DNA from 3 places in the Enterococcus mediterraneensis genome. Region 3 is predicted to be linked to each of the others. Evidence: predicted binding sites of a transcription regulator. Region 3 holds the regulator's gene; each other region holds the start of a gene.
What was found. Region 3 encodes NrdR, which represses ribonucleotide reductase genes. Its sites were predicted from a motif close to ACACNATATATNGTGT; they were not measured.
Positions count from the first base shown of each region.

Region 1: nrdD (anaerobic ribonucleoside-triphosphate reductase) is a predicted target of NrdR. The motif match lies at 5,813-5,828, and genes of this name have one in related genera.
Region 2: EFB00_RS07880 (deoxynucleoside kinase) is a predicted target of NrdR. The motif match lies at 3,666-3,681, and genes of this name have one in related genera.

Region 1 is NZ_UWOP01000001.1:548,709-559,174, reverse strand. Features, by position in the region: gene EFB00_RS02650 (PSP1 domain-containing protein) at 1-20, shown strand, start outside; gene EFB00_RS02645 (DNA replication initiation control protein YabA) at 13-360, shown strand; gene rsmI (16S rRNA (cytidine(1402)-2'-O)-methyltransferase) at 516-1,385, shown strand; gene dinB (DNA polymerase IV) at 1,641-2,768, shown strand; gene nrdG (anaerobic ribonucleoside-triphosphate reductase activating protein) at 2,823-3,425, opposite strand; gene nrdD (anaerobic ribonucleoside-triphosphate reductase) at 3,519-5,708, opposite strand; gene EFB00_RS02620 (ABC transporter ATP-binding protein) at 5,998-6,765, shown strand; gene EFB00_RS02615 (ABC transporter permease) at 6,755-8,539, shown strand; gene EFB00_RS02610 (FtsX-like permease family protein) at 8,555-8,800, shown strand; gene EFB00_RS02605 (M42 family metallopeptidase) at 9,031-10,116, shown strand; gene EFB00_RS02600 (DUF975 family protein) at 10,127-10,466, shown strand, end outside.
Region 2 is NZ_UWOP01000001.1:1,598,278-1,608,743, reverse strand. Features, by position in the region: gene infC (translation initiation factor IF-3) at 1-323, opposite strand, end outside; ribosomal protein L20 leader region at 379-500, opposite strand; gene nox (H2O-forming NADH oxidase) at 625-1,956, opposite strand; gene EFB00_RS07885 (pentapeptide repeat-containing protein) at 2,222-2,851, shown strand; gene EFB00_RS07880 (deoxynucleoside kinase) at 2,987-3,646, opposite strand; gene mvk (mevalonate kinase) at 3,913-4,848, shown strand; gene mvaD (diphosphomevalonate decarboxylase) at 4,841-5,830, shown strand; gene EFB00_RS07865 (phosphomevalonate kinase) at 5,827-6,921, shown strand; gene fni (type 2 isopentenyl-diphosphate Delta-isomerase) at 6,905-7,948, shown strand; partial or broken gene EFB00_RS07855 (SDR family oxidoreductase) at 8,007-8,231, opposite strand; gene EFB00_RS07850 (hypothetical protein) at 8,253-8,738, opposite strand; gene adhE (bifunctional acetaldehyde-CoA/alcohol dehydrogenase) at 8,959-10,466, opposite strand, start outside.
Region 3 is NZ_UWOP01000001.1:205,725-216,190, forward strand. Features, by position in the region: gene EFB00_RS00990 (tRNA (adenine(22)-N(1))-methyltransferase) at 1-674, opposite strand, end outside; gene EFB00_RS00995 (membrane lipoprotein lipid attachment site-containing protein) at 834-1,265, opposite strand; gene dnaI (primosomal protein DnaI) at 1,280-2,203, opposite strand; gene EFB00_RS01005 (replication initiation and membrane attachment family protein) at 2,203-3,573, opposite strand; gene nrdR (transcriptional regulator NrdR) at 3,592-4,071, opposite strand; gene EFB00_RS01015 (CsbD family protein) at 4,278-4,592, opposite strand; gene coaE (dephospho-CoA kinase) at 4,703-5,323, opposite strand; gene mutM (DNA-formamidopyrimidine glycosylase) at 5,296-6,132, opposite strand; gene polA (DNA polymerase I) at 6,148-8,790, opposite strand; gene EFB00_RS01035 (Bax inhibitor-1/YccA family protein) at 8,946-9,635, opposite strand; gene EFB00_RS01040 (MaoC family dehydratase) at 9,628-10,092, opposite strand; gene murC (UDP-N-acetylmuramate--L-alanine ligase) at 10,216-10,466, opposite strand, start outside.

The DNA of each region.
Region 1 (10,466 bases), 340 kb from region 3:
ACAGCAATGACCATGGATAAACGCTCCCTTTACGACGGGCTGAACAAGCTCGAACTCGAATTAGAAAATTCTCTGAACCAATTGGGAGAAATGAAACTTGCATTGCAAGAGATCGTTGAAAAAAATACGACACTCGAGTTGGAGAACCAAAGGCTGAGAGATCATGTCCGTGAATTGAATCAAGTGGCGGAAGCTCCAGCAGAAAAAGTAAAACAAGAATTATCGAAATCGCGAATGAATTTAGAAAAAATCTATGAAGAAGGCTTCCACGTTTGTTATGATCTATACGGATCGCGACGGGAACATGATGAACCATGTGCTTTTTGTTTAGAAGTCATCTATCGCGAGAGCGGAAAATAGTTGAAAATAGTAAAAAAACTGTGACATAAGCCTACCATGCTAGAATACTGCCAAACTCTATATTGCTCTTACAGATATTTGATCACAGAGCTTGGTTCGTTGATGTAGCATTGACTTATGTTACAGTTTCTTTTTGTAGAGGAGTGGTGCTGCAAATGAAAAAACAGCGCAGTTTTAAAGACCAGCAGACGGGTATCTTGTATCTAGTTCCCACACCTATCGGTAATTTAGAAGATATGACTTTCCGCAGCGTGCGGACTTTAAAAGAAGTCGCTTGGATCGCTAGTGAGGATACTCGGAATACGCAAAAATTACTGAATCATTTTGAGATCGAGACCCCTCAAAAAAGCCTTCATGAACATAATTATCGTGAACGCATCCCGCAATTGTTGGAGCTATTAAAAAAAGGTGATTCCATCGCGCAAGTCAGTGATGCCGGGATGCCTTCCATCAGTGACCCGGGACACGAATTAGTGGTGGCTTGTATTGAAGAAGAGATCCCCGTCGTCTCCCTGCCAGGACCTACCGCGGGACTGACGGCATTGATCGCTTCGGGATTATCGCCGCAGCCGAATGTATTTTACGGTTTTCTTCCTCGAAAGAAAAAAGAACAGGTGCAGGCATTAGAGGCATTGAAAGCTGAAAAGAGTACCTTGATTTTTTATGAATCTCCTTATCGGATCGGAGGGACTGTCAAACAGATCGCTGATGTTTTTGGTTCGGAACGTCAAGCGGTGATCTGTCGCGAACTGACTAAGATCCACGAAGAATATTTGCGGGGAAGTTTGGCTGAACTGGCAGATTATTTGGAAGAAAACGAGATCAAAGGAGAATGCTGCTTATTGGTTTCTGGAAATGAAGGAGAGGAAACCGCCGCAGCTGTCGTCACAGATAAATCGTTGAAAGAGCAAGTAGAAGAATTGGTCCAAGAAGGCATGAAACCCAATGCGGCTATCAAAGAAGTAGCCCAACGCAATCAAGTGAAAAAACAGGTCGTCTACAAAGAATTTCATGGAATCGAATGAAACCAATTTGGATATCCTAGATCTCAGATAAAAAAGTTTCTTTGAAGCAGAGACCCTGAAAGAAGTTGCTTGGATAAATTCACTTGTACAAATAATAAATTAAAGAAGAAATGCGTTCCTGACAAAAGGAGCGTATTTTTTTGTGGAAAAATGTCTTAAAATGGGATAAATCTCTTAGTTTTCATAAAAAATGTCAGCAAAAATTGAATGGGAACGTTCGTTTGGTTATAATGAGGAAGAAAGGCGGTGGCGAGGATGTCGGAATTACAATTTCCGTTAAAAAACGATACTTCTAGAAAAATCATCCATATCGATATGGATGCGTTTTTTGCTTCGGTAGAAGAACGGGATAATCCTGAATTAGCAAAACATCCATTAGTGATCGCCCGCCATCCCAGCGATACAGGCGGGCGCGGGGTCGTGACCACCGCCAATTATCTCGCCCGTCAATATGGTATCCATTCAGCAATGAGCGCGCAAAAAGCCTATGAATTATGCCCGCAAGCGATTTTTGTGCCAGGAAATCATGAGAAGTATCGAGAAGTTTCCCAGCAAGTTCGTGAAGTCTTCCAGCGATACACCGATCTGATCGAACCGATGTCCATCGATGAAGCCTATTTGGATGTCACTGAAAACAAAGTCAACAGCCGGTCTGCCATCAAAGTCGCTCGTATGATCCAGCGGGATATTTGGCGGGAGACGCACTTAACTTGTTCGGCAGGCGTCAGCTACAATAAATTTTTAGCGAAGCTTGCGTCAGATTTTCAAAAACCGCGGGGATTGACAGTCGTTACACCAGAAGACGCGGTGGAATTTTTAAAAGAACTGCCTATTGAGAAGTTTCACGGTATTGGTAAGAAGACCGTACCGAAAATGCATGAACTGAATATTTTTACCGGCGCTGATCTCTATCAAAAAAGCGAGATGGAACTGATCCGGTATTTTGGGAAAATGGGGTATTCCTTGTATCGAAAAGTAAGAGGGATCCATGATTCTCCTGTCAAAGTGACACGGGAACGCAAATCGGTAGGGAAAGAGCATACATATGGTAATCCGCTGACTACAGAAGAAGAAGTCTTAACTCAGTTGCGGCAGCTTTCTGAAAAGGTCGATTTTTCCTTAAAACGGGTCCAAAAGCATGGGAAAACGATAGTCCTAAAAGTCCGCTATACAGATTATTCCACTATCACCAAACGTGTGACTTTACCGACATATGTTAGTAAAAAAGAAGCGATTTTTTCTCAAGCCAGTCTGATTTGGGAAGAGATTTTAGGACTAGAAAAGGGGATCCGACTGTTAGGGATCACGGTGACCAATTTGGATCCTGTGACTTATGAGAACATCCGGCTGCCGCTCTGGGGAGAAAGCGAGCAGGACTTTTAAATAAAAAGCCCACATCCGACAAGATGTTGTTAATATGTCGGATGCGGGGCTTTTTTAAATCAATTTACGACGATGAATCTGTTCATAGCTTTTTTCAGCGTCCGTGCATTTGTCCCAGATGACAGCTTTGCCGGCTTCTAAGGATTTAGGCACATCGATGATCCGCTGATTGCTGCTGCCGCGAAATTGCAGATTGAGATTGCGTTTGGACAATTCAAAGCGGCCATCAACTAGAATATCGATAGAAGAAAGCAGCGCCAATTTATCATCAGTCTCCTGCAATAATTCCTCAAAGGTATATCCTGACCAGCTCCAAATATCTTTAGTGTCTCCAAACTCCTGCCGTACTCGTTTGACGACTTGCAGGCAGACCGGCGTATTTAAGAAGGGTTCTCCGCCCAGCAATGTCAGACCTTGGACATAATCATGGCGCAGATCATCAATGATCTGGTCTTCCAATTCTTTGGTAAAGGGTACACCGTAGCGGAAATTTTGCACGGCTTTGTTGAAGCAGCCTTCGCAAGCGAAAAGACAGCCGCTGACATAAAGGCTGTTGCGGACACCTTCACCATCGACAAAGTTGAAAGCTTTATAATCAGCGATCCGATTTTGGCTATAATCGGAAGCTTGCCATTCTTTTGGTTTTGGATTATTCATAAAAAAACTTCCTTCTGTAAATCTGAATGTATTTCAAGACCAGGGAAGGCTATGACAGAGAAAAGTACGTTGTCACAGCCTCGATTTTGGTTGTTATTTCATATGTTTGACACGAGAAGAGATTTCTTTATGACGACCATGGACCATCGGACGAGCTTGAGGGTTGCCTAGGTAACCGCAAGTCCGTTTTACGACATCACAGGTTTTAGGATCGTGGTTGCCGCATTGCGGACATTCGAAACCGCGGGCAGTTGGATTGAAATCTCCTTCAAAGCCGCATTCATAACAATGATCGATCGGAGTATTCGTTCCCAGATAGCCGATCCGGTCATAGGAATAGTCCCAAACAGCTTCTAATGCTTTCGGATTTTGTTGAAGCATTGGATACTCGCAATAGTGGATGAAGCCGCCGGAACAATATTTCGGATAGTCTTTCTCGAAATCCAGTTTTTCAAATGGTGTTGGATTTTTTCGTACATCGTAATGGAAACTATTCGTGTAGTATTCCTTGTCTGTGATATTTTCGACGATCCCGAATTTTTCCGTGTCTAGACGGCAGAAACGGTCTGTCAAACTTTCACTTGGAGTAGAATAGACACTAAAATGATAGCCGTATTCGTTACCCCATGCGTCAGCATGCGCTTTTAGTTCTTTAAGGATCGATAGGGTGAAATCTTTTGCTTCAGGATCTTTTTCCCAGCTGCCGCCGTAAAAAGCAGAAGCAACTTCATACAAACCGATATAACCTAGTGAAACAGTCGCCCGTTTGTTTTTGAACAATTCATTGACCGCGTCTTTCCGGTTAAGGCGTTTGCCGAAAGCCCCATACATATAAAGGATGGGCGCGTTGGCAGGTGAAGCTTCCTTGCAACGTTCTACACGATAGACTAACGCGTCTTTAACGATGCCTAGGCGTTCTTCTAAAAGTTGCCAGAACTTGTCGCGATTCCCATGAGCTTCCATAGCGATACGAGGCAGATTCAATGTCACTACCCCTAAATTCATACGGCCAACATTGACTTCTTCGCCGTTTTCATCTTTCCAGCCTTGCAAGAAGGAACGGCAGCCCATTGGCACTTTGAAACTTCCAGTCAATTCAACAAGTTTGTCATAGTTCAAGATATCCGGATACATCCGTTTGGTGGCACATTCCAACGCCAACTGTTTGATATCGTAATTAGGATCTGCAGGAGCGGAATTTACCCCGCGTTTGATAGAAAAGATCAATTTAGGGAAGATCGCGGTCCGTTTTTCACTGCCTAATCCATTGATTCGGATCTGCAGGATCGCTTTTTGGATCTCCCGTTCGAACCAATTCGTTCCAAGACCAAAGCCTAAAGAAGTGAATGGTGTTTGTCCGTTGGAAGTAAACAGAGTGTTGATTTCATACTCTAGACTTTGCATGGCATCGTAAATGTCTTTGCGGGTTTTCTTTTTCGCGAATTCTTCCCGACGTTCAGGATTTTCGATCCATTCTTCAGCGTCATTCAAATGTTTTTGATAATTCAGCTTAGCAAACGGAGCCAGTAATTCATCTGTCCGATCGCAAGAACAGCCGCCATATTGGCTGGAAGCCACATTGGCGATGATTTGTGAGATCTGTGCGGTCGCAGTCTGGATCGACTTAGGCGATTCAACTTCCGCGTTACCGATCTTAAATCCATTATTCAGCATCCCTTTGAAATCGATCAGGCAACAGTTGGTCATCGGTGTGTATGGATGGTAATCCAAGTCATGATAATGGATATCGCCTTTTTGATGGGCATTGGCAACGTGAGGAGGCAGCATCTTCAATCCGATTGATTTGCCTACGATCCCAGCTGTCAGATCTCGTTGCGTATTGAAGACATCACTGTCTTTGTTGGCATTTTCGTTGACCACGGTCTGGTCTTTGTTGATCAGTTTTCCGATAGTGAAATTGATGTCTGTGGCTTTGCTGCGTTCAAAATCACGACGTGTTCGATAGTTGATATAATGTTCCGCTAACGCATATTCATTTTTTTCTAAAAGTGTGTGCTCAACGATATTTTGGATCTCATAAATCTTAACATCACTTGTGAAACGTTGTGCGATTTCTTGATCTACACGTTCAACGATCTCTAGGATACGCTCATGATCTAAAGGAGAAAGTTCTCCGCTGATTTGTTTTTTTGCTTTTACAAGAGCATCATAAATTTTCTGGTCATCGAAATCTACTAGTCGGCCATCGCGTTTTACGATCTTCATAGTGCTCAGTTGCGGATGAATAGTCGGATTCTCCGCTGTTTTGGTTATTTTCATCATTGCGCGTCACTCCTTGTAATTGCTTGTTCACTAATTATCATAATAGATGGAAATAAAACTTGCAACTATATGTAGTGGCGAAAAATGTTTCATAATGATACCAAACACAATATATTGTGTATAATTTCCGTTGAAAAATTATGAAAGCTGATAAAGATAGGCTTTTGCTGTTTATATTTTCACGGGAAAATGAATAAAAATTTTTCTATCAATTTTACTTATAGAAATTCGTGAAACCGATAAAAATATGCTACTATGCTACCATATAGAAAACTGAAAGGAGCCAACGATGAAAACTATTATCGATGTCCAACACTTGAGTAAAACTTACGGCAATCGTTTCAATCAAACCAAAGTATTGAAGGATCTGTCCTTTACAGTCGATAAAGGCGAATTTGTCGGGATCATGGGACCAAGCGGGGCCGGGAAGACGACACTGATGAACATTTTATCGTCGATCGCGTTACCGACTTTCGGTTCTATCCAAATCGCTGGTCAGGATATCACAAAAATGAACGAGGAAGAGCTGAGTGATTTTCGTCGGGAAAAAATCGGTTTTATTTTTCAAGAATTCAATCTGCTGGATACGTTGAATATTCGCGACAATATCCTTTTGCCATTAGCGATCGATCGCTTGCCGCTGTCAGAAATTGATCGCCGAGTAGAAAGTACCGCCGAATTGCTGGGACTTACAGCGATCTTGCAGCGTTATCCTGAAGAACTCTCAGTAGGACAGCGTCAGCGGGTGGCTGCTGCGCGAGCATTGGCTATGCAGCCGGAGATCATTTTCGCTGATGAACCCACCGGCTCTCTTGATTCGAAATCCGCCGGAGAACTGCTGAATTATTTGAGCGAGATCAATTTAAAGGAAGATGCGACGATCTTGATGGTGACCCATGATCCATATACCGCCAGTTATTGCAATCGGATCTTGTTTATCAAGGATGGTGTCTTTTTTGCCGAAGTAGTCAAACAAGGTTCGCGAAAAGAGTTCTTCGACAAAGTCATCAGTATGCAGGCGGCCATTGCTGGAGGAGGTCGAAGGGATGCTCTTTAGGCTGACATGGCGCAGCTTTTTAAAACAATATCGCAGTTACGCAATCCCTTTTTTATGTATGACGTTAGCGGTCATGAGCTTTTATTCTTTCAGCGCCATCACTTATGATCAACTGCTCATTGAACGCGCCAGCCAAGATATCCAGCTCGACAGTGTACTGAATATCGGCAGCTTTTTTGTCTTAGCGATCGTATTGTTTTTTATGTTGAGCGCTAATCGTTTTTTTATGGCGAAACGCAGAAAAGAGATCGCACTGTATCAGCTGTTCGGCTTGAAAAGAAGACGAATCATCGGCCGTTTTTTAGTGGAAACTTTTTTTCTGAACAGCGTGTCATTTATCAGCGGGATCGCTTTGGGGATCATCTTATCCAAACTTTTTTCTATGATTTTGAGTAAAGCCATGGCACTTGATGTGGAAAGCCGCTTTTTTATCGCCTTTCCAGCAGTGGTTTTGACAGCAAATGTCTTTTTCTTAGTCTATTTGATCCTTGCATTTCAAAACATCTGGATTCTTTCGCAAAAAAAATTGCTGGAATTGTTTGCAAAAGACGTCACGGTACCATTGACAAAAATACGGAGCGGGAAAAGAAACATTTTCTTTGGTATCTTGAGTTTTGTGCTGATCGGTACGGGCTACTTCCTTGCTAGTCAGATCCATGACATTTTGTTTGGTTATATCGGAAAAACCAAAGATTTTATGATTATCTTGTGGTTGCCGTTACTGATCTTTGTTCTTTGTGTCGCGGGTACGTATTTGTTTTACCGATTTTCCGTTACCCTTTTGGTCTATTTTTGGCGAAGACGGCCTAAAAGTTATCAGGGACTGACTTTATATATGCTGAACAACAGCTGTATTCAGATCTTGCGAAGTTGGCGGAGTTTGTCTTTGACTACGATCATTTCGGCGATCGCTATCACGATCGTGGGTATCTCGATCTCATTGATCACTGTAAATGCCCAAAATGTTCGCAACAGTCAACCAACGGATTTTCAAATCCGCAAAGAAGATCTTCCTCAATTAAAACAGCTGATCCAAGAAGAAGGAAGTAAGGTCATTCACGAGGTGACATTGGAGTATAAAGTAACGGGGACTTATTTTGGCTTGAAGTTGTTAAATACTGCGGAAAACAATCAAGAGCAGCTGATCAATTTGCTGACGATCGACAACTATAATCAATTTCGAAAAATCAAACCTGAACTTCCGCCGATCCAATTGGAATCTGCTCATGATACGATTCTTTTCGACACGACTTACAATGATTTTCGCGGCATAGCCAGTTTTGAGCATCAAATCACCTTGTCAAATGATGTCCAGTTGCAGATTCAGCGGATGTATCCGGATCATTTGGGAGAAAGTCTGCTCCGTTACAACAGTCCGGTATTAGTTGTAGACCAAGAAATTTTTGACAAAACAGCGGGCATTTCCTATCAAGTAGCGATGGTGGATGTCGATGCTTCGGCAGACCGGGAAAAATTAAGTAATGAGTTGAATCAGAAATTGCCGCTGCGTTGGCAAGACGAAGTATATTATGAGTATATGTATCAAAACGATGTCCTTACTGGGAAAATCCAGAAAGAAAAATTTGCGGAAGAAGGAGATTTTTTTGGGACTGGCAGCCGGATGAATCAAACCAGCCAGTATCCCGCATTGCGCCGCACCCGTCGTCAAGCAGGCGTATTTATTTATGTCGCACTGTTTGTCAGTATGATCGTCATGGTGGCCACTGCCAGTATTTTGATGCTTCATCAATTTTCTGAAGCGGAAAATGAATAAAGGTACTATCAACTTTTGAAAAAAATAGGGGTATCAAAGAAAGAAATCCGTAAATTGGTTTATCAGCAAAATGCTTGGTTCTTTGTTCCGCCAGTTATTTTAGGCACCAGTCATGCATTGTTCGTGATCTATGTGTTGAACCAGTTTATCATCAGTGATAATTATTGGCTGGCCTATTTGTTTTGCGGAATCATGGCAGTCGCTTATCTGATATTTTATATGATCACTGTCCGGATTTATTTACGGATCGTAGAGGACTAGAATAAAGAAGTTTCACTAAGTTTCGCAAATCGATGGAAAGAACAGTAGGTTTAGACATACTTGTATCAGAGCTGTGTCATAAGTTTTGAGCTGACATTTTCGACAGCTTCGACTTATACACAGCTCTTTTTTCTACTAGTTATTTTTTAAAGAGAAACCATACAAAAACACGTACAAAAATTGTGAAAAATGGTATAATTTTCATCAGAAACGGTAAGGGAGCGACTTTGATGTTAGAAAAAAACGAAGAACAGCTATTGATCGATTTGACTTCCGCACGAGGAGTGCCGGGAAATGAAGAAGAAGTCAGAGAAGTATTTAAGGAGTACGCAAAACCATTTGCTGAAGATATCATCTTTGATGGTCTTGGCAGTGTGATCGCAAAACACACCGGCGCAGGCGGCGGTCCTAAAATCTTTATTTCCGGTCATATGGATGAAGTAGGATTCATGGTAACTAAGATCACAGAAAAAGGTTTTATTGAATTTCAAACGCTTGGCGGCTGGTGGGGACAAGTCATGTTGGCGCAACAAGTCGAAATCAAAACCCAAGACGGAAAAACGATTCATGGTGTGATCGGTTCAAAACCGCCTCATGTATTAAGTGCAGAAGCACGAAAAAAACCGTATGATGTGAAAGACATGTTTATCGACATCGGTGCTGCAGGCGCGGAAGAAGCTAAAGGCTGGGGGATCCGACCTGGTGATATGATCACGCCGCATATCGAATACAAACGCTTGAACGGCGGTAAATTCTTATTAGCGAAAGCTTGGGATAATCGCATCGGTACGGCGGTTTCATTGCGTGTTTTAGAGACTTTGTCAAAAGAAAATCATCCAAACTGCTTGTTTGCCGGCAGTGATGTTATGGAAGAAGTCGGTCTTAGAGGCGCCCGTACCAGCACCCATCTAGTCAATCCAGATATTGCGATCGCTCTTGATACTGGGACCGCAGGAGATACACCGGGAATGACGCCTAAAGAAGCTGATTCAGAACTTGGAAAGGGTCCGCAAATCTTGATTTTTGATGCATCAATGATCCCTCATAAGAAATTATTGAACTTTGTAATCAATGTGGCGGAAGAAATGGAGATCCCATTCCAATATACTGTGATCACTGGCGGCGGGACTGACGCCGGACAAATGCATTTGACGCGAGATGGCGTGCCTTCATTGGCGATCACTGTGCCAGTCCGCTATTTGCATTCTCATACTTCAGTCATTCATGAAGATGATTATTTGAATACAGTAAAATTAGTAACTGAAGTGATTCGTCGACTTGATGATCAAAAAGTCAACGAAATCCGCAGTTATTAGGAGGAGTCTTATGCAAAAAACAAATGCACAATTACGAGCGCAAGCAAGAGGTGCGCTGGCCGGTCAATGGGGTACCAATGTACTGATCATCTTTCTTTCTGTTTTATTAGGAGGGATCATCTCAGGGATTTTTGGCGGGATGACTAATTTTGAAACAGGTAGTACGCAAGCCAGCATCCTTGAGTTTCTAGTAGATAATCTGCTGCTTTTCGCGTTTACGTATGCTACTTATTTTGTCGCGCTGTATGTGGTTCGCGGCGGCCGAGCAGAAGCGGGTCAGATTTTTGTGATCTTCAACAAAAAATATTACGTACCAATGATGATCATCAATTTTCTTAATAGTATTGCTG
Region 2 (10,466 bases), 1.4 Mb from region 3:
GCATTACGCAGTTTTGTATTGAAATCATTGATGTCGATTGTTGGACTTAAGCGAACTTCTTTGATGTTGATCACTTTTTGTTTCTTACGAGCTTCACGTTCTTTTTTCTGTTGTTCAAAACGATACTTCCCGTAATCCATGATTCGCGCAACTGGTGGTTTAGCACCTGGAGCAACCAGCACTACATCCAAATTTGCTTGTTCAGCAATTTTTAATGCTTCTGCTTTTGTTTTAACTCCTAATTGTTCGCCATTTTGATCGATCAAACGCAACTCACGTGCACGAATGCCGTCGTTTACCATCATATCCTTTGCTATGGTCATTCACCTCCAAGTTTTTTGAGAGAAAGAAAAGCCTGCATGATTCCACGAAGGAAATTTTGCAATAAAAAAACGAGTTCTTTTCAGAACCCGCACGTACTCCACCTAAAAAAGATGAATCACTATTCTGCCCAGTAATTTTCTCACTTAGGCGAGAAGCGGGTGCTTCTGCTTTCATTTCTCAACTTTCATAGTATACGATAAAAATATCTGACTGTCAAACAAAATATTCCAATCATACCATTGTTTCTTAACTGCAAAAAAACGCTGGAGAAACCTCCAGCGTCAAACAGCGTCTCAACGATTATTCCGCTGACAATGCTGCCATTGTAATATAGTTGTATGGTTGGTTGAAATGCGGCAAGAAGAAGATATCCAGTAATTTCAATTTATCGATAGTCACTTGTTCTTCGATAGCTAATGAGAACATGTGGATCACCATTGAAATGTCTTCTGTTGATGACAATTGCGCACCCACGATTCGACGTGAATCTTCTTCATATACGATTCGGATTTTCACTTTGGCGTTTTCTTTCATAAATCCTGGACGTTGCAGATCTTCGTAATCAGTATATTTGACTTTCATACCATTTTTCTCAGCAGCTTCTACAGACAGACCAGTCGAAACCATATTGAAACCAAAGATTGAGATACCGTTCGATCCTTGAACACCTTCTGATTCAACATCCGCACCGCCGATGTTATATCCTGCTACTAATCCAGAACGGACTGCATTTGTTGCTAAAGCGATATAAGTCGTTTTTTGCAATGCGTTTGAATAGATCGTTGCACAGTCTCCTACTGCATAAACGTCAGGATCACTGGTTTGTTGATGACGATCGACTAAGTATGCGCCGTTTGCAAAAAGTTCCAAATGATCTTTGCCTAATTGATTGTTCGGCAAGAAACCGATGGCGTTGATCACTAGATCCACTGGGTATTCGCCCTTATCAGTGACTACTGCTTCAACTTTATCTGTTCCTTTGTATTCTTTCGCTACTTCACCAAGATGCAGTTCGATACCGTTGTCTGCCAGGTTTTTATCCATATCGTCAGTGAACCATTTATCATAGTAGCTTGGTAATGAACGTTTTGCCATATCAAACAGCAAGACATTTTTGCCGCGGCGTTTTGCGGCTTCCGCAATTTCAACACCGATATAACCGGCACCGATCACGGCAACATTTTTTACATTTTCAGCAGCTAATTCTTTGTCCACAGATTGTCCATCTTGGAATCGTTTTAAGAAATGGATGTTGTTCAACTCACGACCAGGTACTTTAGGTGAGATTGGTACTGAACCAGTAGCTAAAACTAATTTGTCATAAGTTTCAGTAAATTTTTCACCGTCTTTACTTGCGCAGTGGATTTCTTTTTTGTCAAAATCGATATCTTCCACAACGGTTTCCATGTAAATTTTAGCGCCTTTTCCTTCGAAATCTTCTTTTTTGGTATAAAACAAGCCTTCATAAGAATCGATTTGACGGCCTACCCATAATGCAGTACCGCAACCTAAATAACTTAGATTCGTATTGCGATCGATCATAACCACTTCTTGATCGTCAAAATTATCCAATAATGTATTCGCTGCGGCGATCCCAGCGTGATTTGCGCCTACAATAACTGTTTTTGTCATAAAAAAACTCCTCCTAAACTTGATTGCGGTTTCATTTTATTGCACAAACACTCACAAATCCAACTTTATGCTTGTGAAATTAGGTTTTATTAAGAATATAAAACGCTGACATAAAAACACTTGTCGCCATCCGTTTTCATATTTTTTCAAAATCTACTAAAAAATAATTTCACATAGTCAACTTGGCTTTTCCTGTGAAAAAGTGACGATTCTCAGAGTATTTGCTATCATTGATATCAGAAAGCATGATCGGAGGAAAAATTCCTTGAAAAAAATCGAGCCCATCAAACCTGTGCTTAGTCCAGCAGAAGATTCAGATTTTTATTTGGAAGATGAGCAGCTCTTTGAAAATATCTACGCAAAAAATCTCGATTACAGCTATTTAACCTGTAAAAATTTGATCATTCGAGATGCTCAATTGGAACGGGTCACAATGCATAAAACACGCTTAGAGCGGTTCGAATGCAGCAATGTCCTCTTCAAAAATTGTGATTTTTCGAATCTAGAGTGGCTTGGTGCCAGCTTTCATCAAGTCTGGTTTGATCAATGTAAACTGATCGGAACAAATTTTGCGGAAAGTTATTTGCGAGACTGTACTTTTTCTAACTGCGTAGCTACCTTTGCGTCTTTCAGCAATACCAACTTAAAAGCTGTCAAATTCACCGACAACCAATTAGCGGACAGTGAATTTTATGAGGTCGTCTGGAAACAGCTTTTTGTAGAGAATAATGAATTGACCGGCAGCAACTGGTTCCGTACGCCTTTAAACAAGCTTGATCTGACTACAAACACCTTCACCAAAATCGCCCTTTCCCAAGAAAATCTGAAAGGTCTGATCGTCAATCAAGAACAGGCATTGACGATTGCTGCAGGTTTAGGTCTGGTGATCGAGTAATCAGTTTGATATTTTGGAACTTTTATTACAAAAAAAGGCAAAAGGATTTTGAGTTGTCCCAAAAATCAGACCGAAAAATCTAATTTTTTGAGATCAATCCATTTTCCTTTTACCTATTTAGTAAAGCTATTGATATCAAATAGCAGTCTGTAAACTGCGAGTTTCCGCGATCTTGTCATCGATCATTTTCAGCACTTCTTCTGCTGCTTGCGGGTCTTCAACAAAATTGTATTTGTCGCCGTCGATTTGGATTTTTGGACTTTCATTATAATCTTCAAACCATTGATCGTAGCGACGGTTCAATTCTTTATAGTAGTCATATAAAGATGGATCAAATTCTAATTGTTCATATTCACGTCCGCGTTTTTGGATTCGCGCCAACATCGTTTCAAAAGAAACACGGATATGCACTAACAAATCGGGATGTTTTTTATGGGCAGCGTAGGGAAGCTCCTCCAGCATATTTGACAATAATTCATCATACACACGGACTTCGGTTTCTGTTGCCCGGCCCAGATCCGCGTTTAAATGAAATAATAATGAATCTTCATAGATCGAACGATCCAATACATTGTTCTCATTGCTCAATGCTCGTTTGATCAAATCAAACCGTTTATTCAAAAAATATATTTGCAGCAAAAAGGCATATTTATTGGGATCTGCATAAAACAAAGGCAATACTTCATTATCATCTACTGATTCATAAAAAGCTTCACTTTTTAAATGATCAGATAACATTGCTGTTAAACTGGATTTTCCCGCACCTATCGTACCCGCTAAAACTATCACGCTCATAGCCCTCCAACTCACTTCATCACTAAATATTGTATTTTTTCGTTACTTATTAAGTATACACCTCAATATATAGTACCTGTCCAAAAAACACAAGTTAAAAATACAGAAGTTTTTTGAAAAAATATTAAGAAATAACGGAAAACAAGGCAATTTTCCGGTAATCTCTTAACGGATCAAAAAATATTTAGTAGAATAGATAGGCAAGAGCTGTTTTTTTGTAAAAAACAGCAGTGAATATTCTGTCTGTTAAGAAACGGGGTAAACCAATGAAGACAACTGGCGAGGGGATTGCCAATGGGAAAATCATTCTAATGGGCGAGCATTCCGTCATTTATGGAGAGCCGGCGATCGCCTTCCCTTTTAAAGCAACAAGTATCCGAGCGACCATCAAAAAAAGTCGTGAAGATGCCTTATTTTCTGTTTACTACAATGGAGAGTTGGCAAACGCGCCGAGCTCATTGAATAATATCAAACAATTGATCCAAACACTAAAGGAAGCATTTGGTACACCTGAGCTTGCTTTGACTTTGGAAAGTACGATCCCGGCTGAACGCGGGATGGGATCAAGTGCGGCGGTTGCAGTTGCGACGACACGCGCCTTTTTTGACTGGCTTGAACTTCCACTGGATGAATCTACTCTGTTGACCTATGTCAATCAATCAGAAAAAATCGCCCATGGCAATCCCAGCGGTATCGATGCTGCGGCTACCAGCGGCGATCAGCCTATCTATTTTCGTAAAGGCGAGCCGTTCCAAAATTTCAATTTGAATATCGATGCTTATCTGATCGTAGCCGACACTGGCGTAAAGGGGAAAACACGTGATACTGTTCGAGAAGTCGCACGTGCTTTTGAACAAAATCCCAAGGAAACAAAAAAATATATTGAAGAATTGGGACATTTAGCCCAAGAAGCAAAACTTGCCATCAGCCAAAATCAGCCAATGATATTGGGTCGTGTCATGAATCAGGCTCAAGAAGCTTTACAAACATTGCAAGTCAGTGATCAAACATTGGATCATTTGATTGCCACTGCCCGATCTTCAGGTGCTTTAGGAGCCAAATTGACTGGCGGCGGACGTGGCGGTTGTATGATCGCTTTGGCAGCTGACTATCAGCAAGCCCGATTGATTTCAGAAAAATTAAGCGAACAAGGCGCAAAAGCGACTTGGATCCAAGAATTAGGAGTTTGCCAATATGTATGAAGGAAAAGCCCGTGCCTATACCAACATCGCACTGATCAAGTATTGGGGCAAAAAAGACGAAGAATTGATCTTACCAATGAACAACAGTTTATCATTGACATTAGACGGATTTTACACAGAAACTAGTGTCATTTTTGCTGAAGAGTTTTCTCAAGATGAATTTTTTCTTGATGGAATCAAACAAAATGCGGCGGCAACACAAAAAGTCAGCCGCTTTTTATCATTGGTCCGTCAACAGGCAGACTGCTCTCTTTATGCAAAAGTGACTAGTAAAAATTTCGTGCCCACAGCAGCCGGCTTGGCTTCTTCCGCAAGCGGTCTAGCAGCATTGGCTGGCGCTTGCAACGAAGCACTTCAGATGAATCTGTCGGAAAAAGACTTATCCCGCTTGGCGCGCCGCGGCTCAGGATCAGCTTGCCGCAGTATCTTTGGCGGTTTTGTGGAATGGGAAAAAGGAATTTCTGACGCGACGTCTTTCGCCCAACCGATTGCCAGCGATCATTGGGAAGATGAACTAGCTATGATCTTTATTTTGATCAATGACCAGCAAAAAGATATTTCCAGCCGTGATGGCATGAAACGCACAGTAGCTACTTCCAGTTTTTATCCCGGCTGGCTTGACAGTGTCGATGAAGATCTGCAAAAAATCAAAGAAGCGATCCAGAAAAAAGATTTCCAAGGACTAGGTGAGATCGCTGAAGGGAACGCTTTGAAAATGCACGGCACGACATTGGCTGCCGTCCCTCCTTTTACCTATTGGTCGCCGCAAAGTCTGACCGCCATGAATATGGTACGTTCGATCAGAAATGATGGATTGCCTTGTTATTTCACCATGGATGCTGGACCAAATGTCAAAGTTCTTTGTGAACGGAAAAATGCGGCAGCGATCGTTGAACAATTACAGACCGTCTTTGACAGTGGGCAGTTGGTCACAGCTTATGCTGGACCCGGAATTCAAACCTTCAAAGGAGCAGACAAATGATAGAAGTCTCAACCCCCGGAAAATTGTATATTGCCGGTGAATACGCAGTAGTGGAGCCAGGACATCCCGCGATCATTGTCGCTGTCGATCAATTTATTACTGTCACCATTGAACCGGCCAAAAAAACCGGAACGATCCAATCCGTTCAATACAGCGAACTGCCGATACGTTGGACACGGAGAAATGGCGAACTAGTATTAGACATTCGCGAAAATCCCTTCCACTATATTTTGGCGGCAATCAGTTTGACAGAAAAATATGCCCGAGAAAATAATATTCCCTTATCTTTTTACGATTTGAAAGTTACTAGCGAACTGGACAGTTCTAACGGACGCAAATACGGACTAGGTTCCAGCGGTGCAGTAACTGTCGCTACTGTCAAAGCACTGAACGCTTTTTACGGATTAAATCTCGATCAGATGTCGATCTTCAAAATCGCTGCTTTAGCCCATTTGGAGGTCCAAGGCAATGGTTCCTGCGGGGATATCGCCGCGAGTTGTTACGGCGGTTGGATCGCTTTTTCCACCTTTGATCATGCGTGGGTTCGCAAACAACGAAAGCAGTCTGATTTGACCTCTTTATTAAATAGTGCTTGGCCGGATTTGTCGATCAAACCACTGGCTGTTCCGGAAAATCTGCGTCTATTGATTGGTTGGACCGGCAGTCCGGCTTCGACTTCTGATCTTGTGGATCAAGTCCATGAATCAAAAGACGAAAAACAAAAACTTTATGAACAATTTTTAAGCGAAAGCAAAAAATGTGTCACGGAAATGATCCGCGGATTTGAAATACAAGATGTAGATCTGATCAAACAAATGATCCATCGCAACCGTTGCTTGTTGAATCAGCTTTCTTCTATCAGCGGTGTCACGATCGAAACCCCGGCTTTGAAAAAGTTGTGCGATTTGGCAGAAACATATGGCGGGACCGCTAAATCATCTGGAGCTGGCGGCGGCGATTGCGGTATCGTGATCACCGATCAAAAGTCCGGGATCCTTCCTTTAATGAGTGCTTGGGAAAAAGCTGCTATCACACCATTGCCTCTGCATGTCTACTATCAGGAAAGGAGCGCCCATGAATCGAAAGGATGAACATGTTTCACTAGCGAAGGCATTTCATAAACCTCGCAGTAATGATTTTGATGCAGTACGGATCATCCATCATTCATTGCCGGCAGTTTCCGTTGATGATGTAGATCTCAAGGCACAGCTTTTAAATCATTCAATGTCCAGTCCATTTTATATAAACGCGATGACTGGCGGCAGTGAAAAAACCAAAGAGATCAATCGCCAACTAGCGATCGTTGCTCGAGAAACAGATCTTCTGATAGCGACAGGTTCTATCAGCGCCGCTTTAAAAGATCCTGCTTTATTGGACAGCTATACCGTGATTCGTGAAGAATATCCGCAAGGCAAGATCCTGATCAATCTCGGTGCCGGTGTCGACTTAGAAAAAGCACAGCAAGCATTGAAACTTTTTCCAGCAGACGGTTTGCAGCTGCATCTCAACGCTCCTCAAGAACTGGTCATGCCAGAAGGCGATCGTGATTTCTCCCACTGGCTGCAAAACATCGAAAAATTGACAACTGAGTTGGAGATCCCTATTTTAGTCAAAGAAGTCGGCTTCGGGATGTCTCGGGAAACCATCCGGCAATTATTATCAGTCGGCGTTAAAACCATTGATATCAGCGGTGTTGGCGGAACGAGCTTTACACAGATTGAAAACGCCCGTCGATCAAAACGGGAGTTGGCTTATTTAACCGATTGGGGACAATCGACAGTGATTTCTTTATTAGAAGCTAATGAAGTGGACGAAACCTTCACCACTGTCGCATCCGGCGGCATTCGCAATGCTTTTGATATTTTCAAAGCACTTTGTCTAGGAGCTGATGCAGTAGGGATCGCTGGCACGATTTTAAATGAGCTTTTGACTCACGGAACGGAACACACCATTTCTTTGATCAATCAATGGAAAGAAGAGTTGCGGTTGTTGATTGCTATGACTGGTAAAACAACTGTCACTGAATTGCGGACAGTACCGCTGATTTTCAGTGGTGATGTCAAAAATTGGTGTGAAAGCCGCGGGATCGATCAACAACATTACGCATTCCGAAACTAATCAAAAAGAGACGCTCTACTTTAGTAGAAACGTCTCTTTTTTACTTGCTCTGTTTATTTTAAGGTTGTTTACCGATATACGCTAAGATCCCGCCGTCTACATACAAGATGTGACCGTTGACAAAATCTGATGCTGGTGATGATAGGAAGACGGCAGGACCTGCCAAGTCTACTGGTTCACCCCAACGTGCTGCCGGCGTCCGTCCCACGATGAATTGGTCAAATGGATGACGTTCACCGTTTTCTTGTTTTTCACGTAATGGCGCTGTTTGCGGTGTTGCGATGTTACGGTCTTTCATATGATTTCATGATTTACCAAATAATCTCTTTAAAAAATTTTGTTTAGGTTTCTGTACAGGGATATTTTGTTCCGATAGATAATTACGCTGAAATGTCCGGTTATCTTGGCTTAGATAGTTGTTCATTTCCACCAGTCCTTTCAAGCTGGATAGGATTCTTCTAAGCCCTCCGCTCGATTGTCCTAGAAGCGCTGGCTGCATATCTTCTTCCAATGTTTCTTCCAATAAGCGAATCACTTCCACTAGATACTTCCTTTGTTCCGATAGAACATGTTCGATGGCAGTTACTTTGATGTCGTCTACTTGTTCTGTACTTTCTTCTGAAACTAGATCCGTAATAACTGACAAACCTTGATTGTAATCCGTCAAATCAAATAAAAACATTTGCAGCTGCTCATTATGTACTTCTGTTTGTTGAATAAGCCGCTCTAACTGCTGTTGTCTGATAGCCAAGTTCTGGATATTTTGAGTGATAATTTCAACAGTTGCCACTTGTATCCCTCCTCCATATTCAAAAAAACAGGATCGCAACATAGATCAAGCTAGCAGCTATCCGAACTAGATGTATTGTTCCTGCTGTTCAATACATAGTATAAACTATGAGAGACTGTCATCACAGATCAGCACCGATTTTGCTGATACAGTTTATCTAGTTCGGATATTTGAATTAGCGTTGACTTATGTCACGATCCTATTAAGATCGTTCCATCAATTAACCAGCGTAAGCGTCAATGATGATTTGTTTTAATTCTGAGATCAATGGTTCTTTAGGGTTAGCAGTTGTACATTGATCTTCGTAAGCAAGCTCAGCCATACGATCAACTGTTGAATCAAGAGTTTTCTTCGTTACACCTTGCGCTTGCAAGTTCATTTCGATTCCGATCGATTTTCCTAGTTCATATACAGCAGTTGCTAAAGCGTCTACCAACTCAGCTGTCGTTTCTCCTTTAAGGCCTAAGAATCTCGCGATATCAGCGTAATCTGTATCAGCACGGAAGTAATCATATTTAGGGAACATTGCATGTTTTTGCGGATCTTTCGCATTGTAACGAATAATATGCGGTAACAAGATCGCATTTGTACGTCCGTGAGGAATACCATATTCTCCACCAATCTTATGAGCGATTGAGTGACTGATTCCTAGGAAAGCATTCGCAAAGGCCATACCTGCCATTGTTGAAGCGTTATGCATTTTTTCGCGTGCTTCCATATCTGGTGTTTTCACAGATTTTTCTAAATAGTCAAAGACTAATTTGATCGCTTGTAAGCTCAATCCGCGAGTATAATCAGATGCCATTACTGAAACATAAGACTCGATCGCGTGTGTCAATACGTCCATCCCTGTATCAGCAGTTACTGAAGCTGGTACTGACATTACGAATTGAGGATCGACGATCGCTACATCAGGAGTCAATGCATAGTCAGCCAACGGATATTTCACGTGAGTATCGCTGTCAGTGATAACTGCAAATGGCGTTACTTCTGAACCTGTACCTGATGTCGTTGGGATACATACGAATTGGGTCTTCACAGCTTTGTCAATCTTATATGTCCGTTTGCGGATATCTAAGAATTTTTGTTTTGCGCCGAAGAATGAAGTGTCTGGGTGTTCATAGAACATCCACATTCCTTTAGCCGCGTCCATTGCAGATCCACCACCAAGAGCGATGATCGTATCTGGTTGGAAATCTACCATCATCTTAGTACCAGCGTAAACAGTATTTGTTGATGGGTTTGGTTCAACATCAGAAAAGACTTCGATTTTCACGTTGTTTTTGCGGCGAGCAAGAACTTCGCGGACGGTATCGCAGTAACCGAATTGGACCATTCCTGGGTCGCAGACGATCATTACTCGTTCAACGTTTTCCATTTTTTCAAGATACAATAATGAATTTTTTTCAAAGTAGACTTTTGGTGGCAATTTGAACCATTGCATGTTATTTCTCCGTTTCGCGACAGTTTTTACGTTGATCAGATTGACTGCTGATACGTTGCGTGATACAGAATTTTTCCCGTATGAACCGCAGCCTAATGTCAATGATGGGATCATTTCGTTGTAGATATTTCCGATCCCGCCTTCTGCAGATGGTGTGTTTACTAAGATACGGCAAGCTTTCATGCGCAGGCCATATTTTACTTGCAAGTTTTCATCTTCTGTGTGGATCACGGCAGTATGTCCAAGTCCGCCTAAGTTCAACATTGCTTCGCAAAGTTCGAATG
Region 3 (10,466 bases):
ATTTGTCGTGTGATTTCTTGGACTTTATCTTGCGGAAGCTGATCCGCTTGTTGTAACTGTTGCAAGACTCGTTCTTTTTGCAGCAATTCCCGCTGCCATTTGTTTCGGAACGTTTCATTTTTTTCTTTTAATAGAAACGGACCAAAAAACAGCTCCTGTTCCGTATAAAGTACCGGCTTTTCTGTTTTTTCCGCTACGATGATCTCGTAGATTTTTTGATGTTCTTCGATGATCTCTTCGTGAATGATCTCATAGTTATTGCTCATCAGCCAGTTACGCAATCCGGCTTCACCGACATTCGGCTGTAAGATCAAACGTTCTTTGCCAGTAACTTGCTGTTGGGCAACACCGTTTTCTAAAATATTGCGGATCAATGTGCCTCCCATACCGGCGATGGTAATGGCAGTGATCTCGTCTTCCGGATGAACAGCAGCCATGCCATCTGCTAGGCGTACAGTGATCTTGTCAGTCAATCCGCTTTTTTGGACTTGTTTTTTCGCGGATTCAAAGGGTCCTTTGACGACTTCTCCGGCTACTCCGTAAGAAATTTTATTCTGCAGCATCAATGCTACGGGCAGATACGCATGATCTGAGCCGATATCAGCCAATCGAGCGCCTTCAGGAACCGCAGCTCCCACTCGCTGCAAACGCCGGGATAAACCTTGCTCGTTCATTTTGACCTCCTTGTTTCTGGTTATTTATTAAAAAATGAGTTTCAGCTTTAATTATTATAGCATTGATTTTCTGAAAAAAGCGTGTCTCAAGCAAAAAAACCGAGATTTTGCTAGGGCATCCTCTCAGTATTTTTGTAATTATTCAATTGATTTCTGTCGTTATTCCACGATCGTTATAGTGATGTTTTCACCAGGGACTTGCGGCGGGATCGACATGGTCATGATAGGTAAACCGTTCATTTCCGCTTGGATAGTCATGCCTTTTTCTAAAGACTCGGCTTTTTCCGCCGGCAGATTCAAGATCACCCCATCGTGGAAATTCGGCACGATATTTTCCGAATCTTCAACAGCTTCAACTTTTTTCAAGAGCACACTGACAGAATCTTCAAAGTGCTGGTCGACAGATTCGATTTTGCCGGTAAAGATCGTTTGCATCGTTTCACCTGCTTGTTGTGTTGATTTTGTTTCGGTTTCTTTCGTCGTTTGTTCCGTAGCATTGGTAGAGTTGACAGGCTCTGCATCGGCTTGCGGTTCATTTCCGCAAGCGGTCAGCAACAGCACCGCCCCCAAAAGAAAAATTCCTTTTTTCATCGGTTCCTCCTCTATCAGCCATTGCGGCGATTTTCACCTAGCATAATGATTTCTTTGGTTAAATATCGGATGCGTTCCATAATGCGTTTGGCTTTCAATGGTTCATCTGCGTTTTTCGTGATGCTTAAATGTTTTTCAAGTCCATCCATCGTCAGATTGGAGGTGAAAAATGTCGGCAGCTGTTCCTGCATACGATACTGCAAGATCACACCAAATACTTCATCTCTGGTCCATGAAGTCATGGCATCAGCTCCTACATCGTCCAAGATCAGAATCGGCGCTTTTTTCACCGCGTCCAACTTTTCATTGACAGTATTGTCCGCGATGGCGCTTTTGATCTGCGAAGTAAATGTCGGAAAGTGGACCAGTGTCGAGGAATACCCTCGTTTAGCCAATTCGTTAGCCATCGCTCCTAACAAATAGGTCTTACCGACACCAAAGTCTCCAGCAAGATACAATCCTTTATGAAATGTCCGGGGATTTTCTTCATAAAATCGGATGAAGCGCATCGTTTCAAACAACGCTTCTTCTCGTTCGACTGTTTTATCAAAGCTTTTCATAGTAGCGTTGCGGATATCTTTTGGTATATCGATGGTATTGATTCGACTTTTGATCTCTTCTTGTTTTTTACGCTCTAATAAGGCTTGAGTCGGCACATAGGTGACATCGACAAAATGGAAGTTCAGGGTCAACTGGGGTTCATACCCTGGCGCGATCATGGTCGGATCGTTTACTTCAAATTTGCGTTTTTCCTGCACGAATTCATAGATCTTCGCGTAGCTTTTTTCGATATCTTCTTGGGTCAGTTTGTCTTTGTGCTCTTCTAAAAAAGCCGTGACATCAGGATCTTTCATTACTGATTCCATCATCTCGCTGTAACGGGAGCGGTAATTGCGCCGATTCAGCATTTTATCGATATTTTTTCCAACATCTTCCATCATTTTTCACCTTCTTCATCATTGAAGTATTCTTTCATCATTCGATCGATCTCCGCTTTACGCTGCGGATCACTGGCAACGGCTTTCGCTGATGCCGACCAATCTGGCAACTCTTCCCGTTTTTGCGGTGACTGCTGCCGTGAATAAGCAAGCTTTGTTTTTTTCTGCAGCTTGTTTTTCGCCAATTCTCTGACATGCTGGATCGCGGCTTCTGGAGAACGGATATTTTTTTCCGACCAGTCAGCGGCGATCTGATTGGCTAATGCCGGAGCAAGGGAGCTTTTATTTTGGACTACCAAGAGATAATTGATCAGTACATTGATCACACTATTCGGCAACGGCGATTTTTGCACCAGATCTTGAACCAGCCACTCTTCATTTTTAGTGACAAAACTTTTCTTCGTCTGCTTGATGGCCGTCAAATATTCCATCGGCGCCAAGTCTTCGCTTTGTCGGATCATTTCCAGATCTTTATCCGTATAACCTTGCTGTTTCAACGTATTGAAACGCCGCAGCTGCTGATCATCTGTCTGTTCGTCGGTTTCTTTTTTATAAAAAACTTTATTCTCTTCAATGACAGTTTTTTCTAATGCTTTCTCATCGATAGAACCGTCTGTTAATGAAACGACGCCGGCCATCAACTCTACCAGTTTCATCTCGTCATATCCATATAGCTCATGGTACAACGTTAATTTTTCTTTTAATGAACCGGTAAAAGCGGAACGATCAATAAATTTACGCTCAGCCATATCCATGATAAAGGTCCAATTTAATTGTTTTGTATCTAATTGCAGTTTGTTTTCTTTCTCAAGCGGGAAGGCATTAGACACCTTATCCAGCTTTTCTTCCTGACGTCCGAACTCTTTTTCCGACCATAAGAAAACATCCGTGAATTTCTGGGTGACTTCTTCGTAACCGGAAGTATCAACAGGTCTTGGACGAAAACGCCGCATCAGCTGCTGAAACTTATCTTCGCCGACTTTGCTTAAAAGCAGAAACGACATCAGCTGTTCTCTGAAAAAGATTTGCGGATGCAGAGGCTCATACAACTCATAGAAAAGCATTTTGCCGAATTCCGGATCGTTTTTCTGAAAACTCCGCAACAGTCCAATCCCTTCCAGACGTTTGCGGGCTTCAAAAAAGCGGGGCAGCCCCACATCCATTGCATTCAGCAAATCGAGATGGGTAAACTCTTCTGCCGTTTTATCTGCGGCGTCACCGATCAAACAGAAGTACAAACTCATGGCATCGCCGCCGATGATCGGCTGATACAGATAAAGCAATGCTTGCTGACCTTCTTGGGTCAACGGCTGCTCTTTTTTCACTTGATAAATATTTTTTGGTTGGATCTCATACCAGGCATTTTCCAAGAAAAGCCCTCCTTCTAACTACTTTTCCGTGTGGTCAGAAGCTTTAGCTTTTTCAACAATATCCTGCAATTCCTTCAAGAAAACAGACATATCTTTAAACTGACGATACACACTGGCAAAACGGATATACGCGATCTCATCGACATCGACAAGGTCTTCCATCACATATTCACCGATCAAATTCGTTGATACTTCATTGACACCTAAACTGCGGACACGATTTTCCACGTGATCCACGATCTGTTCCATTTGTTCCATCGCTACCGGACGTTTTTCAGCAGATCGGATCAATCCTCGCAAGATTTTATCGCGATTGAATTCTTCTCGATCACCGTTTTTCTTCACAACTAAAAGCGGTGCCGCTTCGATCCGTTCAAAGGTTGTAAAACGAAACCCGCAATTTTCACACTCACGGCGGCGGCGGATCGTCCGGCCTTCATCTGTTTGACGACTATCAATAACACGAGAGCTGTTATGGTGACATTTTGGACAACGCATAGTTTCACCTCATTATTCTTTTGATTTTTCTCTAAAAGCAAAAATTTTTTCTTTTATTTATTGCTTAATTATAACATGAAAACAGCTATACTGCGGAATTCACGGCAAAAAATCCCTTGAAAAACCCGAATTATCCTTGCTTTTTTTATTTTTTGTTCGTTTCTGACCTCCATAGGCTTTTTATGTAAACAAAAAACTCTGATTGCTCAGAGTTTTTCTTCAATACCTGTATAATGCTTCATTCGTTCTTCTTCTATCCGCTCTTCATTTAACCCGTCTTCTGCAAGCTTATCGCTTTTTTCAAGATCACGGCCGACATGTTCTTTTGTCGCATCCTGAGTCTGTGCCTTCTTTTCTTCGTGCATATCTTCCAGCTCTTCGATCCGTTTCTTGCGCTGTTCTGAATGCAGTTCCGCATCTTCTTTTTGAACTTTTCCTTCTTGAGAAAGTTCCTCGTTATTCGTCAAATCGCCGATTTTCTTTTTAGCAGACCCAACAATTTTATCTTTCAAATTACTCATACCAACCTGCCTCCTTTTGCTTCTACTATAATTTTAGCAAAACAGACCGATATAAACAAAATTTTTGAACGATTATGGGCAAAACAAGAGAAACTTATGATCCTCTAAAATCAGATAAATTTTTTCTGACGCAGCCAGCTGGTTATTTGTTCTTGAAGTTGTTGGATCGTTCCTTGATTATCAAAGAAAATATCAGCACGACGGCGTTTTTCCTCCATCGACAGCTGGCTTTTGATCCGCTTGGAGGCTTCTTCCAATGAAAGGTTATCGCGTTTCATCAAGCGTTCCAGCTGGATTTCTTCAGGAAGATAGACTACCGCCACCTGATCCATATAATGATCGTAATGGCCTTCATACATTAAAGGGATATCGGCGATCACTAATGGCGCTTCGCTTTTGCCTTTTTCGATCTGCCGCAAGATCTCGGAACGAATATACGGATTCAATATCTGATTGAGACGATCCAGTTTTTGTTTATCAGAAAAAACAATCCGCCCCAATTTTTTGCGATCCAGGCTGCCGTTTTTTTGCAGAATGTCATCGCCGAATTCTGACACGACCGCCGCTCCCCCGGGTGTCCCCGGTTCAACCACTTGGCGGGCCACTTGATCTCCGTCTACAATGGGAAAATCGTATTTTTGAAACACTTCGACCGCCGTACTTTTTCCTGTGGCGATTCCGCCAGTGATCCCTAAAACAAAACTCATCTTCTTACCCTCAATTTTTGACATGATGGACAAATATGGGTTCCTCGTTGGGCGACCTTCAATTTAACGATCGGTGTCCCGCAGCGAGGACAAGGTTTACCGGTTTGTCCGTAGGCGTTCAATGAAAGCTGGAATTTTCCCGCTTCTCCTAACGCGTTCAAATACGTTCGAATCGTTGTACCGCCGGCTTCCACAGCTTTTTTCAATACATCGATGATTGCTTCTCGCAAAAGGGCGATCTCTTCTTCTGTTAATGTGTTGGCTGGCTGTTCCGGATGGATCTTGGCTTGCCATAACGCTTCATCTACATAGATATTTCCCAAACCGGTAACTAATTTTTGATCAAGCAGCAACGGTTTGATGGCTTTATGGGATTTTCTCAATCCTTTTGTAAACGCCTCTAATGTAAACTGCTCTGGCAATGGTTCCGGACCTAACTGCATGATCCCTTTGTAATATGGACTTTGGTCTTTTTCCACTAAAGCCATCCGACCGAATTTCCGCACATCCCGATATTGCAGTTGGCTGCCATCGGTAAAGTGAAAGATCACATGAGTATGTTTATCTACGATAGGATCCGTTTCGAAAAATTCATACTTGCCTTCCATCCGCAAATGAGAAATCAAATCATTAGCAGACAATTTGAAAATCAAATATTTTCCCCGACGAGAAATATCTTCGATGGTTTGACCGGCTAATTGGACTTGAAACAACAAGATATCTGGCGTTTCGATGATTCTAGGCCATAAGATCTCGACATTTTCAATAGTTTTTCCTTTGACTAGCTGAACTAATCCTTTTCTGACTGTTTCTACTTCTGGTAATTCTGGCAATTTTTTTCACCTTTTCTATTTCGCATCGTACCACGTTTTGCCCCAGCTGCTGTCGGTAACTAATGGAACATGGAGTTTTACAGCATTTTCCATGACTTCTTTTACCAAACGATCCAGCTGTTCCAGCTCGCTTTCAGGTACTTCAAACACCAATTCATCGTGGACTTGCAGCAGCATGACTGCTTCCATCTTTTCTTCTTTCATTCGATTCGCCAAATCGATCATAGCGATTTTTAAAATGTCCGCGGCACTTCCTTGGATCGGTGTATTGATAGCTGTCCGTTCCGCAAAAGAGCGCAGATTGTAGTTGCGGGCGTTGATATCCGGCAAATAGCGGCGGCGATGATAAAGGGTTTCAACGTAGCCTTTGTCTTTGGCGTCACGTACGATATCTTCCATATATTGTTTGACACCGGGATATTTTTCAAAATAGGTATCGATATATTGTTGAGCCGCTTTTCGCGAGATCCCTAAGTTTTGAGACAAACCATAATCAGAGATCCCGTAAACGATCCCGAAATTCACCGCTTTGGCTTGGCGGCGCATATTTGGCGTCACGTCTTCCGCTTTTTCAATGCCAAATACCCGCATCGCTGTGCTGGCATGGATATCTTGTCCTTCAATAAAGGCCGCTTTCAAATGTTCATCATTGGAGATATGGGCCAACACCCGTAACTCGATTTGAGAGTAGTCAGAAGAATAGATCAGCCAATCTTTTTCACGAGGAACGAATGCTTGACGGATCTTGCGACCTTCTTCCAAACGGATCGGGATGTTTTGCAAATTCGGATCAACAGAACTCAAACGACCAGTCTGGGTCAATGTTTGGACGTAACGAGTATGGATCTTGTCGTCTCCTTGGATGACTTTCAGCAATCCTTCCACATAGGTAGACTGGATCTTAGCGATCTGACGATAATTCAAGATGTGTTCTACGATCGGCGCTTGTTCCCGCAACTGTTCTAAAACATCGACTGCGGTGGAATAACCGGTCTTGGTTTTCTTGATCACTGGCAACCCCATTTTTTCAAACAAGATCACACCTAGTTGTTTTGGCGAATTGATATTGAAGGTCGTTCCAGCTTCTTGATAGATTTTTTCTTCGATTTCATGAAGGCGTTCAGAAAATTCGCCTTTCATTTCATGCAATCGGCTCGCGTCGACTTTGATGCCGGCGATCTCCATTTCCGCCAAGATTCGTGAAAGGGGCAATTCCATTTGATAGAACAAATCGCTTTGATTTTTTTCTTCCAAACCTTTATCCAAGTGGTCGCTCAACCAATGGATCGCTTGGATTTTACGGGCTAAATGAGCGAAAAAGATTTCTTCATCTTCCGGAAGTCCTTTTTTTGCCCCTTTTCCATAAACTGCATCATCCGATTGGACCTCTGTATAATCGTATCGGGCAGCCAAGCTGGCGATATCATTGCTGTTGTCACTGGTATCCAATAGATAAGCAGCCAGCAGGACATCAAATCTGATCCCTTCTGGACGGACTGCGTAGCGTTTCAATGCCACATAGGTTCGTTTGGCATCAAACACTTTTTTATTGTTTTTCTCCGTCAGCCAATCGATGAAATATTGATTTTCAAAAATATCCTCGCTGTTGGTCACATAGATCGTTTGAGGTGTTCCCCACGCAACACCGACAATATCTTCCAGATGATAATTATCTCCCATCATTTCCACGTATAAAGCCATGTCAGGAGCAAACATCTCTTGAGTAAACGTATCGACCACTTTAAATTGGATATCTTCCATATCTTCTTGCGGTTCATCAATGTTTAGTTTGCTTAAAAAGGAATTGAAGTTCATTTCTTTATAAAATGGAACAAGTTTTTCCAAATTCTTCCCTTGATAGATCAACGAATCGATATCAACATCGACAGGTGCGTCGGTATTGATCGTGGCTAATTGTTTAGAAAGAAATGCCTGTTCACGATCATTGATCAGGTTCTCTTTCATTTTGCTTTTTTTCATTTCGTCGATATTTTCATAAATACCTTCGACTGAGCCGTACTCTTTCAACAACTTGATAGCCGTCTTTTCACCGATCTTAGTCACACCCGGGATATTATCAGACGCATCTCCTGCCAGACCTTTCATATCGATGATCTGCTGAGGTGCAAGACCATCATATTTTTCCCGAATATGTTCAGGAGTATATGCTTCGATCTCGCTTACGCCTTTGACAGTAATATCGACTTTGATCTCGTCGGTAGCTAATTGTGTCAAATCTCGGTCACCCGATAGGATCACAACATCAAACTCGTTTTTATCTACTCTTGTTGCCAGTGTACCGATGATATCATCCGCTTCATAGTTTTCCAGTTCATAATAGTTGACCCCTAATCCTGTGATCAACTCCCGGATATAAGGCAGCTGTTCTCGAAACTCACCAGGTGTTTTCGAACGTCCCGCTTTATATTCCGGATAGATTTCCGTCCGAAATGTCGTTTTTCCCGCGTCGAAAGCTACAAGAACGTGGGTCGGTTTTTCTTTTTGCATCACATTTTCAAACATTGTATTGAACGCGTAAATCGCATTCGTGTGGAGTCCGTTATTGTTTTTAAAACGTTCCAGTGAATTGTGCAGCGCAAAAAACGCGCGAAATGCCACACTGTTTCCATCTACTAATAAGAGCTTTTTTTTAGGCATAGTTGTTAACTCCTCTTCTAAACATTCTTCTTCATTCTAACAAAGTTAAGGCGCGATTGCGATGATTTGAAACAAGAATCCCGCTGGAATCAAGAAAAAGGAACAAAATCAAAATCGATTTTGTTCCTTTCTGGTTTTGCTTCTGTTAATGCTGATCAGTCGTTTCTGCCGAAAATACGAACCAGCGCGATGAACATATTCATGAAATCAAGATACAACTGCAATGCGACGAATGCGGCGATCCCAGTATTCTCACCTTGATTTTGTTGGTAATAATGACGGATCATTTGGTTATCATAAGCGGTCAAACCAGCGAAGATCCCCACGGTCAAGATCGACAAGAAGAAATCTGTGCCAGAGCTGTGGAAGAAAAAGGCATTCATCAGAGAAACCCCAATGATCCCCCAAACGCCGATGATCCCGACACGTCCTACCACGCTAAGATCTTTTTTGATAAAGATCCCTACTAATGCAGCACCGGCAAATGTCACAGCAGCGGCGGCAAAAGCTTGAGCGATAGTACCGACATTATAGGTCATCAATGTGATAGACAAAGTTAAGCCCATCAGCAGAGAAAAGACGATGTAGCCTGCGATCGTCAAGGACGGATTCTTTTTCGCTTTAGCGCTCAAAACCAGCACTAAAATCAATTGAACGATCCATAAGCCCAAAAATCCTAAAGGAAAATTATTGACAAAGTTGATCGTCTCGAATCTGAATACAGTAGCAGCCAGATAGGAAGCAACGCCGCTGATCCCTAATCCTGCTGCAAAAAACAAATACACTTTCGAATAGAAATGGTTAAGACCGCTGGCTGCGGTAATCGGTTGATTGATATTATTCATTTATCTCACTACTTTCTTGTAAAATCGGCGGTTGCACCATCACAACAGCGTCCAACACACGGTTTTCTTCGGTGTTAGTCGCTTCAACAGAAATCGTTACTACGTCTTTCATTTTATCGACTTTGATCACTTCAAATTCGAAGGTCAATGTTTCATAATGATAGACTGGTTCGATAAAGTTCACGGAAAAATTCACAACATGAGAACCAGGTCCCGGTAAATGTTTGGAAATTGCGCTGGTAATGATCCCCATCAGCATAACGGATGGTACGATCGGCCGTTGATATTCAGTCTGTTTGGCAAAATCACGTTGGATATAAAGCGGATTGGCATCATTTGTCAGCCCTAAATACAAAAGCAGCTGATTGTCTTCGATAGATTCGGTCAATGATAACGAATCGCCTTCCTCGATCTCTTCAATTGTTTTTCCTAATTTCTTTGGTTTGTTTATCTGCAAAATTACTTTCCTCCAAGTAACCATTTATTATCCTAATTTTATCAGAACCTACTAAAAGTGCAAGTAGCGAAAACGAGAAAACTCCCGAGGGCTTCTTTCAGCCGGCTCAGGAGCTTTTTTCGATTATAAAACGTTGCGAGTCGTACTGCTTAACAGTTTTTCGTAAGCTTGTTCAAATTTTTGAACATCTCCGGCTCCCATAAAAATGATCACGGCATTTTCATAATCAAGAAGTGGTGACACGTTGTCTTCTTTAATGACTTGTCCGCCTTTTTTGATTTTATCTCCTAGATCTTCGATTCGCACATTGCCTTGTGTTTCCCGAGCAGAACCGAAAATATCGCATAGATACACACGATCGGCTAAATCCAATG